DNA from 3 places in the Sphingobacterium sp. UBA2610 genome. Region 1 is predicted to be linked to each of the others. Evidence: riboswitches for the same ligand, from Rfam matches in the RefSeq annotation. Region 1 holds a riboswitch; each other region holds the start of a gene.
What was found. Region 1 has a riboswitch for S-adenosylmethionine ahead of B4Z47_RS13430 (methylenetetrahydrofolate reductase). Riboswitches for the same ligand answer to the same signal wherever they lie in the genome.
Positions count from the first base shown of each region.

Region 2: another riboswitch for S-adenosylmethionine. It lies ahead of B4Z47_RS04120 (5-oxoprolinase); the one in region 1 lies ahead of B4Z47_RS13430 (methylenetetrahydrofolate reductase).
Region 3: another riboswitch for S-adenosylmethionine. It lies ahead of metE (5-methyltetrahydropteroyltriglutamate--homocysteine S-methyltransferase); the one in region 1 lies ahead of B4Z47_RS13430 (methylenetetrahydrofolate reductase).

Region 1 covers NZ_DDKA01000019.1:165,883-170,137, forward strand. Annotated here, with positions in the region: gene B4Z47_RS13425 (DUF2723 domain-containing protein) at 1-998, opposite strand, end outside; gene B4Z47_RS13430 (methylenetetrahydrofolate reductase) at 1,242-2,198, opposite strand; SAM riboswitch class I at 2,269-2,371, opposite strand; gene B4Z47_RS13435 (hypothetical protein) at 2,601-3,452, opposite strand; gene rimM (ribosome maturation factor RimM) at 3,563-4,087, opposite strand; gene B4Z47_RS13445 (30S ribosomal protein S16) at 4,207-4,255, opposite strand, start outside.
Region 2 covers NZ_DDKA01000005.1:149,942-154,196, forward strand. Annotated here, with positions in the region: gene B4Z47_RS04110 (TolC family protein) at 1-293, opposite strand, end outside; gene B4Z47_RS04115 (DUF3050 domain-containing protein) at 558-1,328, opposite strand; SAM-I-IV-variant riboswitch at 1,539-1,632, shown strand; gene B4Z47_RS04120 (5-oxoprolinase) at 1,700-1,963, shown strand; gene B4Z47_RS04125 (hypothetical protein) at 1,994-2,299, opposite strand; gene B4Z47_RS04130 (DKNYY domain-containing protein) at 2,463-3,089, shown strand; gene B4Z47_RS04135 (hypothetical protein) at 3,106-3,414, opposite strand; gene B4Z47_RS04140 (hypothetical protein) at 3,446-4,255, opposite strand, start outside.
Region 3 covers NZ_DDKA01000017.1:164,924-169,178, reverse strand. Annotated here, with positions in the region: gene B4Z47_RS11750 (sensor histidine kinase) at 1-591, shown strand, start outside; gene B4Z47_RS11745 (response regulator transcription factor) at 694-1,383, shown strand; SAM riboswitch class I at 1,568-1,671, shown strand; gene metE (5-methyltetrahydropteroyltriglutamate--homocysteine S-methyltransferase) at 1,750-4,062, shown strand; gene B4Z47_RS11735 (hypothetical protein) at 4,162-4,255, opposite strand, start outside.

The DNA of each region.
Region 1 (4,255 bases):
AAATATCCTAAAAAAGAAAATACATTATCCGGCGCATTATTGTTCAAGGATGGATTTGCTTTCCCTCGGATCATGACCATGGTGTAGGAACTGTATCCAAATAAAACAAAACAAAGAACCAGCAAGGCTGTATTGAGTGTATATTTCTGCTTTTTATAGGAATAATATAGACCGTAAATTATCAATCCCCCCAATAATAGGCACGAGAAAAAAATTCCGGTACCAAATCCCATTCCCAATGAGTTCACAAATACGAGATCCACTTTAGCCGCTAGACCGACTAACCATTGAATAATTCCCCACAAAACGGCCCCCAAGATCAGCACTCCGACGAGGAAAGCTTTTATTGTCCCTTTCGCATTAACCTGTCTCGCTCTTCGGAAATAAACAACCATCGCGATAGCCGGGATTGCTAAAAGATTTAATAGATGCACTCCGATCGAAAGCCCCATAACAAAAGCAATAAAAACCAGCCAACGATCGCTACCGTCTTCATCTGCACGGACTTCCCACTTTAAAATTGCCCAAAATACAACTGCTGTACATAAGGAAGACATTGCATAAACTTCAGATTCTACTGCCGAATACCAAAATGAATCGCTGAAACTAAATGCCATTGTACCGACAACTCCTGCGCCGAAGATCTGCAGGTAGGTTGACAAAGAAGCTTGTTTGTCTTTGTTGAGTAGCTTTTTAGCAATGGCGGTTATTGTCCAAAATAAAAAGGTAACAGTAATTCCACTGCAAACTGCAGAACCTATATTCATCCAATAGGCGATCTGCCCCTTATTCCCTAAAGCGAGATTAGAAAATATATTCTGAATAAGAAGAAACAATGGTGCTCCCGGTTGATGTGCCACCTCCAATTTATAGGCACAGGCTATAAATTCACCGCAATCCCACCAGCTTACCGTCTTTTCAACTGTAGCGATATATACACAGGTGGCAATTAGTCCGCAAGCAAAACCGAGTAGAGAATTTAATCTATTGTACGTCATAAGGTCAATTGGTCTATTGTTAAAATCCTTTTTAGCACTTTAAGTTAAAAAGTTATCCTGACTCCGACACACGAATTAACACTATTTAACACCAGTACCTGACTGTAAACAGGCTATTCAACACTGAATATAGAGATCGACCTAAACCACGCTGCCGAGACTTTCAACCTATTTCAGGCTTTCACAATGAATATTATCATAAAAAAGGGAGCTTATCTGCTCCCTTTTTTATCATTTTATGAGTTAGGCTAGTTTTTCAACAATCTTCTTTGTTGGACCAGGATTACTCATCGTATAAAAATGTAATACCGGAGCGCCAAATTTAATCAGCTCCTGACACTGTTGTACCAACCACTCTTCACCTACCTGTCTGACGTCGGCATTCGTTTTACATGCCGCGACAGCGTCACTCAGTTCCTCTGGAATATCTAAATGAAAAATTCTTGGCAAGGTCACCAATTGCTTTTTTGTTGTCAGTGGTTTTAATCCCGGAATAATGGGCACATGGATTCCATTGTCCCTACATTTTGTTACAAATTCCTTGTATTTTTCAACATTAAAGAACATCTGAGTCACAATAAACTCTGCTCCCATATCGACTTTTTGTTTCAGATATTTAAAATCAGTATTGAAATTTGGAGATTCAAAATGCTTTTCGGGATACCCGGCTACTCCGATGCAAAAATCAGTCTTTTCCGACGTGATAATGTCTTCATGCAGATACTTTCCTTTATTCATATCGGTTACCTGTTCCAATAGGTCTGTTGCAAAAGCATGTCCACCATCGGTTGGTATAAAATCGGCATCGCCCTTACGTGCATCACCCCGCAACACCAAAACGTTATCTATCCCCAGGAAGTTCAAATCGATCAATGCATTTTCAGTTTCCTCTTTTGTAAAACCCCCACATATCAAATGTGGCACCGCATCCACTTTATATTTATTCATGATGGCCGCACATATCGCCACTGTCCCAGGACGTTTACGATAGGAAACACGTTCCAGTAATCCACTCGCATGCTCTTTATAGATATAATCTTCCCGATGGTAGGTGACGTCGATAAAAGGAGGTTTAAACTCCATCAGTTCATCCATGGTTTTAAAAATACTTTGGATGCCCTGCCCTTTCGCCGGTGGCAATAGCTCAAAAGAAAACAATGTTTTTCCTTTGGCATTCTGGATATGATCGATAATCTTCATTAAAAAACTGTTTTTAGTTTGGTTGGCTTACATCGAAACGCACACGTCGAGGAATCGTTTATCTACATGTAACTTATCTTTCCCACATGGAGTAGGGTAGAATTTAGCACCTTGAACAATACAGGTTGCTAAGGCTTCAACGGGTCTATTCCCTCGGCCTTTCTCTATAAGCGTTGCTAATATCGTTTTAAAAAATCAAAAGACAAAAATATTTTTTCGAAAAGGCAAAAATAGCAGCAAAAAGACTTCAATAAACGATGTTTCAACGTCACTTTAGCTTTGTGTCCATGCAACGACAGGATTCTTCGCGCTACCAAGAGTTAAAGACCTAGAAAAACCAGTAGAATTAACGATCGAGGATCATAGACAGCGAAGAGATTGACTATGCCACAAGAACATTGGCTAAAGATTAGCTGCCAAAGAATTCCGTAAATTTTTGAGATAAAATGTGATCAATAAGAGTCCCCGAACATGGTACTCTTCTTTCGATCCATATTTAAATCCGTCAAATAAATAGTGATAGGCGACTAATGCCTCTTTTTCGTTGTAAAATAATTCCTTCCAAGAATCAGGAACATCTGCCCATGCCTTGAGCACAATGCCATTCTCGGCATAAATAATTGGTGATTCGACACCATCCATTCGATAATCGTGATGGGTGCCAGAGCTTGATATGTGTTGGAAATAAGCGATAGAATAATCTACGAAATTCAAGGCCCTCGCTTTTATCTCCTTTTCACTTTCTGATTTTACCGGAGCATTTCGCCATAAATTCACTTGGCTATCAAATTTACTGGGCGTTTCCCGGATAAGGGTTTTATCTAACACAAAGTTGATATAAAGTCTTTCACTAGTGGGTATACGTGCTGAGCTAAACTGTGAAAAATCACCTCTCAGCTGAACAAAATCTTTTTTTATTTTAACAATATCCAAAGCGACACTACCTTTTTTCTCATCCGTCAATTCTAATCTATCACCGTCAAATTTGTACTTACCAAAGAGTAAGATATCATCAATCGCCATGACAAACTGGTCCTTATCATGAAGCGAAAGAAAGGATCGGTATAGAATAGGATCATTACCATAGGTATCTGCCTCCACATTTTGGGGAGATTCTCTTTTTAATTTATGATACTCATCATTTGGATAGCCCAATATCATTTGGTAGTTACCTTCAGGAAACTCCTTTTTCTTCCCAAAGAAAGTACACGAAGACAATGAGAGTGTGAATAACAGCAGTAATAACGGTTTCAAAATCAATTAATAATTATGCCCAATAGTAATATTAATATATAAGGACCAAGATAAGAAATTACTGCAATAGTAAGTATAGGATATTCAATTGAATAAGCTTGGGGATATGCCTATTCCTTATACAGATCGACCAATCCCTCAGGCAATTCAACTTCAATGATCTCCTCTTCGCCATCAATTCCTAAGATCAAATCGTCGGACAGCGGAAACATCAGTTCTTTGCCATCCATATCTACTGTGGCGACAAATTGTTGTGGGAATTCCTGAACATCTGTTATTTGCCCCAGTTCGCCATGGTTTTCATCGATCACTAAAAATCCGATTAAATCAGTATATCTAAAATCATCCGGGTCTCGCTCGGGCATTTTATCATTGGAAAGATATAGCTTTTTACGAACGAGTACCTGAGCCTTATCGATATGATCCACATCCTCAAATGTTACATAAGCAGTGCTATTTTTTTGAAATTTAATGGCATCAACAAAATAAGGAACAAGCTTTTTGTTCACTTCTACAAAGACAACATCGATATCCAAACTCTCGTATTCTTCGAATTCAAAAAACAGTTGTACTTCTCCTTTAAGACCTCTTGTTTTACTGATGTAACCGATGTAAAAGCATTGATCAATAGTCATATTTTTCTTATTTGGCGATTAGCTGTGAGACATGATTTGGCAAACGATTAGCCTATTGGCTGTTTCAAAAAAAGCCGGCTCAAGATTGAGTCGGCTTTCTCGAATACTTTATGAAAGAATTAACCTTCAGTTTCTTCTGATGCAGGAGCTTCAGTCTCTTCAGCAGCA
Region 2 (4,255 bases), on a different contig from region 1:
TCCAGGCCGCTATCGTACAAGTAATGAATGATATCATGCTGGGAAGGTTTATTTAAAAGCCCCTGGTCATATACAGGCATATTACTTGCATAACTAGCAGAAGCTCTGGCGGAAATCTTAGGGAGCAACTCCATGCGTTGCTGCTGTACTGCCACCTCAGTTTCTTTGAGCTGCAAATAGGACTGCTCGATGTATTTACTGTTTTGTAGTGCTTTGTCGATCATGTCTTTCAGCGACATACGCAAAGAATCGAGGGCGAAGGTGTCCGAAATAGCGCATACTAACAATCCCATGGTTAGTATGCCTTTTGCCCAATAGGGAGGAAAAAAGTTCACGTGTGCTATGTAATTTTTTTGCGTTGCAAACTTAGACACTTATTGGAACTTGGATTTCTTCACAAACGCCAATATGTTATGGAAAAAAGACATTTTTTCATCAATTCAAACAAAAAGACCAATATCTGCCAAGAAGTCCTTACAATATCCTTTTTTACAGCACATAAAAAAGGCCTTTCAAATCATGATTTGAAAGGCCTTTCTCGACGGTATAATAATAGATTATCCGTATAAGGAATCTTCTATTGCATTCCACAACTGGATTCTCTTTTGTAGCGCAACTTTACTGATCTCTTTCATTTCCGTCCATTTAACCTCATCGTCCTTCGCAAGATCTGTGATCATCTGCATCGCCAACGGTCCATGCTCGTCGCCGTCAAGATCAATATGGCGTTGAAAATAATAAATAAAGCTATCCAGATTGGCTGTAGGAAAGTTTGTTTTAATTTCTTCCAAAATAGAGGTAAACATTCCCGGGATAAGATCTTCGCGTCCAAATGTAAATGCTGCAGCAATTTTATGCACCTCGCCCTCAGCAATCACTTCGAATGTAAAATTCAAAAAGTCTTTGATCCGCTTGTCCAATGTGGTCGTTGCAATGACATCGAATATGTTGCTCGATTTTTTGGCTTGAGCAATAAATTTGTTGACCAGATGAAGGTCGGCACCCATGGCATCCATGGCGTCCAGATACATCTCAAAATGGCTCAAACGGCGGCCATCAATGTATTCATCCGACTCCTCAGCCAATACAATTTCGTTGATTAGATAGCGTGTTGATGGATGCTCACTCGCAAACCAAGGTAAAGTCGTACAGGTCAATTTAATCTGTAAAGCTTTTAGTAAAGACATAAAATCCCATACAGCGTACACATGCCCTTCTGTAAAAGAACGTAGATTCTTGATCGTTTTGATCTTACGATATAAAGGGTGTTGCAATAATACCTCGCGTTCGGCAGCAATGTATTCGTTAATTTCCGCAATTCTATTCATGGCGCAAAAGTATTGTCTTATCTCTATTTTTAAAAGTATTTTCGATGAGATTACAGTAACATGATAAATTTTTCGCCCAGCTATCCGCTTCATAACCAAATCACAGCCAACCACGCGCCTCGCTTTTGACCTCCGTATTCCTGTTGCTAACGCCCATTTACCCTTAAAAACAAAAATATTTTTTATTATAAAAAATAATCTACTATATTTGTAGAGTATTCAGAATTGCATGATGCAATACCAACCGAGTGCAGGCACCGCGGTGGTAAATTAATACGGGTTTCGACCAAAATAAACGTCGCTGAACGATTATTTTCCCCAACAAGATCTGGATACAGTTTATGGTTTAATCCTTTAAATTTTTAAATTGTATGGCTACTACAACAAATCTTTACCAACACTTACTGGAAAAATTCAGTTATTACTCAACAGATGAACTGATACAGCTCAACAATGACACCATTTTGGGACAAGGCTGGGGTTCAGCCAAGGCAACCTTTAGAACAGCTTTGATCAGTACGTTCTCCAAAAGAGGATTGGATCTTTCCAACATCATTTCCAAGGAAGACGGTTTTACCTCGGTGAAGCATGTCCCTGTACGCTTGGAACAGAATGTCCTGATTCCTTTACAGTAATCGTTATCGGCAAAAAAAGGTAGGCCTAGCCTACCCTTTTGTCAATGAGTGATGATATTTTAACGTATGATTGAGTGAATGTGCGGTCTGCCGGGCATCGTCCTGATAGGACGATAAATCTTGGCAGGCTCTGATATCTGCTACATCCACCTTGTTTCTTACTTTGCTGATGACCTGATTTAATTCCGATTTCCAGTTGCCCGGATCGCCAAAATCGTCCACCCAATTTTTGTTGATAAACCTTTTATAGTTCAAAAGCAAAATATACAATTCCTCACCACTACCGGCGCGATTGATTGACGTGCGCCAGTTCTCTAATTTTTCTTTAAAACTCATAACCAGCAATATACAAAAAAATATTTGGATTCCAAAATAGTTGCATTTGAAACGGATAAGGATAACGAGAAATAAAATGATAAAATGATTAAACCTTCGGTGAATTATCTTGGTCATAAAGGAGGGATTCAATATAAATATCATATTATAAAACAGATACATTATGGCCTTTATCCACTTAAAAAATATGCTTGTTATTTCCTTTGCATTGCTATGTATATTGGAGAAAAGTATTGCTCAACAAGGTCGTCACAATAAAAGATCTACGTCTCAGACGACGTTTCGACATGACAGAGAAAACGATTATGTCAACATAGGCAACCGGATCTTCTACAGGGATAAGATGGTCGAAGGTGTCGATGCACGATCTTTCAAAGACCTCGGCAATGCTTATGCAATAGACAACTGGAATGCCTATTATCGTGGCGTTAAGATTAAAGATGTATCGCCACATTCTTTCCAATCACTTGGTTGGGGATATGCCAAAGATAGTTGGAATGCCTATTATCGTGGCGTTAAGATTAAAGATGTCTCTGCGCCCAGCTTTAAAATACTGGATGAAGGATATGCCAAAGACAGTTGGAATGTCTATTATAGAGGCAATCGACTAAAAGATGTATCCGACCAAAGCTTTGTTCTTCTCGGTGATGGATACAGCAAAGATAGCTGGAAAGTCTATTATTTTGGTCAGGAGATAAAAGATGCAACTGCTTTTACATTTAAATATCTGGGCAAAGGTTATGCGAAGGATAGCTGGAATGAATATTATAGAGGAAAAAAATTAGAATAGAAAATAGACCACGGGATTATTCTATTGAATAATTCCAATTTCCTAATCCTTTCGGTATCTCCCAGGATTCGGCTTTGGTCTTGTAATTATTAAAGTGACCTTTTTCCCAAGTGGTAATATGGTAACCTTTACAGAACTTACAATAATAAGCCCTTTTGCAGGCATCTTTACCCATCCTGTGTTTGATACGTTTACCATCCAGTTTGTTTTTCATCCGGGATCTGAACTTAAAGTGAAGCATTGCCCATTGCGCCTCAATTAAAGAAGGAAATCCAACTTTACCAGTAGCTCGGCATTTCCAGGTATTGTCCCTTACTTTTTCCATAATCTATCTATTAAAGTTCATCTATTCAATTTTATTGCTCCTTTTCTATTGGCACCTGCATCATGACCCATTCTCTGATATGTTTTGCAATTTTATCGGATACCTCAAAATTATACCTTCCCTCAAAAGGGATTTTGAGCAGGATACGCAATCGGCCCCGTTTCAGTTGCAGGCAAGCTTGGATCATATCCAAAGGTATAGCCTTATCCCGGTCTATCTTTTGTACAAATCCCTTCGTGCTATTGACAACTTCCTTTAAACTGCGCTGCTCGCCACAAGTCAGATTTTCGTCCATCGCAGTTCTTAAATAAAGGCTGACTATACCATTTTTATAAGTAAAAATCCCGATATCCTTATAGGATATCTTTTGGGACAAGATTTTATTATTGAGCAGGAATACTTCCTGTTCCAGATCCATGGATCTTAACAGAGCTGAGTCTATTTCATCCATTGAATCCACATCTCTATCTTCCCCTGCTGTTTCCAGGATCTCTTTCAGCTCTTCGATGCCCGGAGAAAGCAGCTCAATCTGCTCCTGGAGATCTATCGTTCTTGATTCCTGCTGCAGGATAGTTTCTTTCTGTTCTAAAATCAATATTTTTTGCCTGTGGTAAACAGCGACGTAGAAATAAACTGTATAGGACATGTTCAGGACCAGAATACCGCTAAATATGACCATTAAAGGAAACAGCAGCCATTCATCCTTCGCCTGTGGATCGGGGCCAATGATCCAGAACAATAAAAGCGTCGGAAGTATGCAGCAAAAAAATAATTGCATACCGGCGCGTTTTTCGGGGTTAACCAGCCAGTTCTGCTTTTTGTCTAATATTACGATAACCAA
Region 3 (4,255 bases), on a different contig from region 1:
ATCAATGCCGACCACAAGCGCGTTCAGAAATTGGCTAATATCATCTACGACGAAAATGTTAGACTCGGAAATCATATTGAACGTGTGCTCGATTTGGCAAGACTAGAAAAAGAAACGCTAAAACTCGACCAGGTAGAAGTATGCATCAATGATCTTGTTTCGGCAGTAACGGACAGTATGCAGCTACGGATGCAAAATATTGGCGGGAAATTCAGTATAGATCTTGCAGCGACCAAGGATGTTGTCGTTGGTGATGAGTTACATTTTTCCAATGTATTTTACAATCTTTTGGATAATGCCATCAAGTACAGCAAAGGAGATTTACATGTCAACATCAATTCAAAAAATGTTGGCGACACCATTGTTGTCACCATAGCCGACAATGGTATTGGGATGAGCCGGGATCACCTGCAAAAGATTTTCGACCAGTTTTACCGTATTCCAACTGGGAATGTTCATAATGTCAAAGGATTTGGCCTTGGCTTAAGTTATGTACAGGACATTCTGAGAAGGCTGAACGGAAAAATTACAGTTAAAAGTGAAAAAGATAAAGGCACGACCTTTGAAGTAATTTTGCCTATTAAAAAATAAAACGTTCCTTTTTTGTATATTTCCTCTTTAAAAAATTTCAAAGGTTGAGGAAGGCTGATTTATCAGCATCAAGGGACATTGGTGAAAATTAATATATTCATTATGCAAAAGATATTATTAGCAGAAGATGATCCTAATTTGGGGGATCTTTTAAAAGACTATCTCGAATTAAAGGGAAAATTTGACGTCACATTATGCACGGATGGAGATGAAGCGATTTCTCAATTCAAAAAAAATAACTACGACCTTTGTATTTTTGATGTCATGATGCCAAAAAAGGACGGATTTACAGTTGGACGTGAAATCAGAAAAACAAACAATACTGTTCCTATTATCTTTGCCACAGCAAAGGGGATGATGGAAGATAAGACCGAAGCCTTTGAGCTAGGAGGAGATGATTATATCACCAAGCCTTTTCGAGTGGAAGAATTATTGCTCCGCATCAATGCTTTGCTGAAACGCAGTGTTCGAGACAAAGAAGAAGAAGTGGTTGCGGATAAATTTGAAATTGGCGATTATTTCTTTGATTATACAAGTCAGCAGATTTCTTACAAAGGACAGATGCAAAAACTCTCCACGAAAGAAGCTGAACTACTCCGCTTGCTTTGCTTAAAGAAAAATGATGTGCTGACCCGGGAAGAAGCGTTGTTAAAAATATGGCATGATGATAACTATTTTACGGGTAGAAGTATGGATGTATTTCTCAGTAAACTTCGTAAATATCTAAAAGAAGATAGCAAAGTTGAAATTGTCAATGTGCACGGAAAAGGTTACAAACTTTTGGTCAGCTAAAAAAAGGGGAATGAAAAATATAGTCATTCCCCTTTTTATGCTACACACGTATTCAAGCGTGACTTACTCGAATTCGTGGATGAAAATAAAAGAACAAAACAATTTCATCCTTAGTAGAATATAAAAAATTGACGCACTTTTATAAAAAATTTGCATTTCAAAAAGAAATGTTCTAACTTAGCGTCGCTTATAGAGAAAGGCAGAGGGAATAGACCCGATGAAGCCTTAGCAACCTGTCCCTTGACAAGGTGCTAAATTCTACCCTACTTGATATGGGAATGATAAGCCGAAGTCACCAAATTCTAGTGTGTCCTTCTCTCTCTAGCAAGAAATATAGTTGAAAAAGAAATATTAAAAACATTCATTATGTTATTGACTAACAATTTAGGTTACCCTCGTGTGGGCGCGTTCCGCGAATTGAAAAAAGCCAATGAGGCCTATTGGGCTAAAAAATCTTCTGTTGAGGAATTATTGGACACAGCAAAAAAAATTCGTGAAGGCAATTGGAAAACACAAAAAGATGCTGGAATAGATTTGATCCCTTCCAATGATTTCTCTTTTTACGATCAAGTATTGGATTTAACCCTCACTGTTGGTGCAATTCCTGCTCGCTACCATTCTTTATTGAATAAAGTAGACAACAATTACAGTTTAGATCTATATTTTGCCATGGCGCGCGGTTTCCAACAAGAAGGAATCGACGTGACTGCAATGGAAATGACCAAGTGGTTGGATACGAACTACCACTACATGGTACCAGAATTCACCAAAGATCAAGAATTCAAATTGACTTCCGAAAAATTCTTAAATGAATACAACGAAGCAAAATCATTGGGCATCGATACTAAACCAGTTCTATTAGGTCCTATTACATACCTTTTGATCGGTAAAGAAAAAGAAGCTGGCTTCGACCGTATCGATTTATTGGATAAACTTATTCCAGTATATGAGCAAATACTAGCTAAACTAGCTGATGCTGGTGCACAATATGTTCAGATTGACGAGCCTTTCTTAGCATTGGATTTAGATGCTAAAGTAAAAGCTTTATATCAACCTACTTTCGAAAAATTAGCTGCAGCAGCAAAAAATATCAAATTAATCGCAACGACTTACTTCGAATCTTTAAAAGACAACGAAGATATCGCAGTTAACCTACCTATCCATGCTTTACATTTGGATCTGGTACGCGGTGAAAATCAATTGGATACGGTATTGGCTAAAGTTCCTGCTTCATTAACATTATCTTTAGGTATTGTTGAAGGCCGTAACATCTGGAAAAATGATTACGAAAAATCATTGGTTAAAATCAAACAGGCTGTTGATGCATTAGGAAAAGACCGTGTATGGGTAGCTCCTTCTTCATCACTGTTGCACGTTCCTTTTGACTTAGACAATGAACACAATGAACAATCGCTACCAGCTGAAGTAAAAAACTGGTTAGCATTTGCTAAACAAAAATTAGCTGAAGTAAAAGACTTAGCCGTACTAGCGGAGGGAGAAGTTGATGCTGAAACAGCAAAACGCTTCGAAGCGAACAAAGCGGCTGCTGAAAGCCGCCGTACCTCTCCATTGATCCACAAACCAGAGGTTAAAACACGTACAAGCAATATTACTGATGACGATGCAAAACGCACTTCAGCATTTGCAGACCGTAAAGCAGCGCAACAAGCGAAATTCAACTTACCGGCGTTCCCGACCACAACTATCGGTTCATTCCCACAAACGAAAGATGTTCGTAAATGGAGAGCAGATCTGAAAAAGGGTGCTATTACGCAGGCAGAATACGATAAAGCAATCGCAGAAGAAACAGAAAACACCATCCGTCTTCAAGAGCAATTGGATATCGACGTATTAGTACACGGCGAATTCGAACGTAATGACATGGTTGAATACTTCGGTGAACAATTGGCTGGTTACGCTTTCACACAAAATGGTTGGGTACAATCTTACGGTTCACGTTGTGTAAAACCTCCGATTATCTATGGTGACGTATACCGTCCTGAAGATATGACTGTCCGTTGGTCTTCATATGCACAATCATTGACAAATCGTCCGGTTAAAGGTATGTTGACTGGTCCCGTAACAATCTTACAATGGTCTTTCGTACGTAACGATCAACCGCGCTCAACAACGACTTACCAAATTGCATTGGCGATCTTGGATGAAGTACAAGCCTTGGAAAAAGCAGGTATCAAAATCATACAAATCGATGAACCAGCTATCCGTGAAGGATTACCGTTACGTAAAGCTGATCAAAAAGATTACTTGAACTGGGCAGTACGTGCTTTCCGTGTCTCTTCATCAAATGTTGAAGACGATACACAGATTCACACACACATGTGTTATTCTGAGTTCAATAATGTGATCGAAGATATCGCTGCAATGGATGCCGATGTTATCACGATTGAGACTTCACGTTCTCAAATGAAATTATTGAATGCTTTCGCCGGTGATTTCAAATATCCAAATGATATTGGTCCAGGTGTTTATGACATTCACTCACCACGTGTTCCAAGCAAAGATGAGATGGTAGATCTATTGCGCAAAGCAAAAGCAGTAGTTCCAGCAGAACAACTTTGGGTTAATCCTGACTGTGGTTTGAAAACTCGTGCTTGGCCAGAAACCAAAGCGGCTTTAGAGTCTATGGTTGAGGCTGCGAAAATCTTAAGAGCAGAATAATTCTTAAACTATATTGATAAAGCCCTAGCTGAAATTTCAGCTAGGGCTTCTTTATTGGGCTTCGTTCAAAATAAAAACTGTTATCCGAATAAGGTGAGATTATTTTCGGCTGTTCTTCCGTTCTTTCTTGTTTTCCTTTTCGTTCCCGTTCTTAATTTCCTGTTTTCCTTTAATCCGATCTTCAATCGCCTTC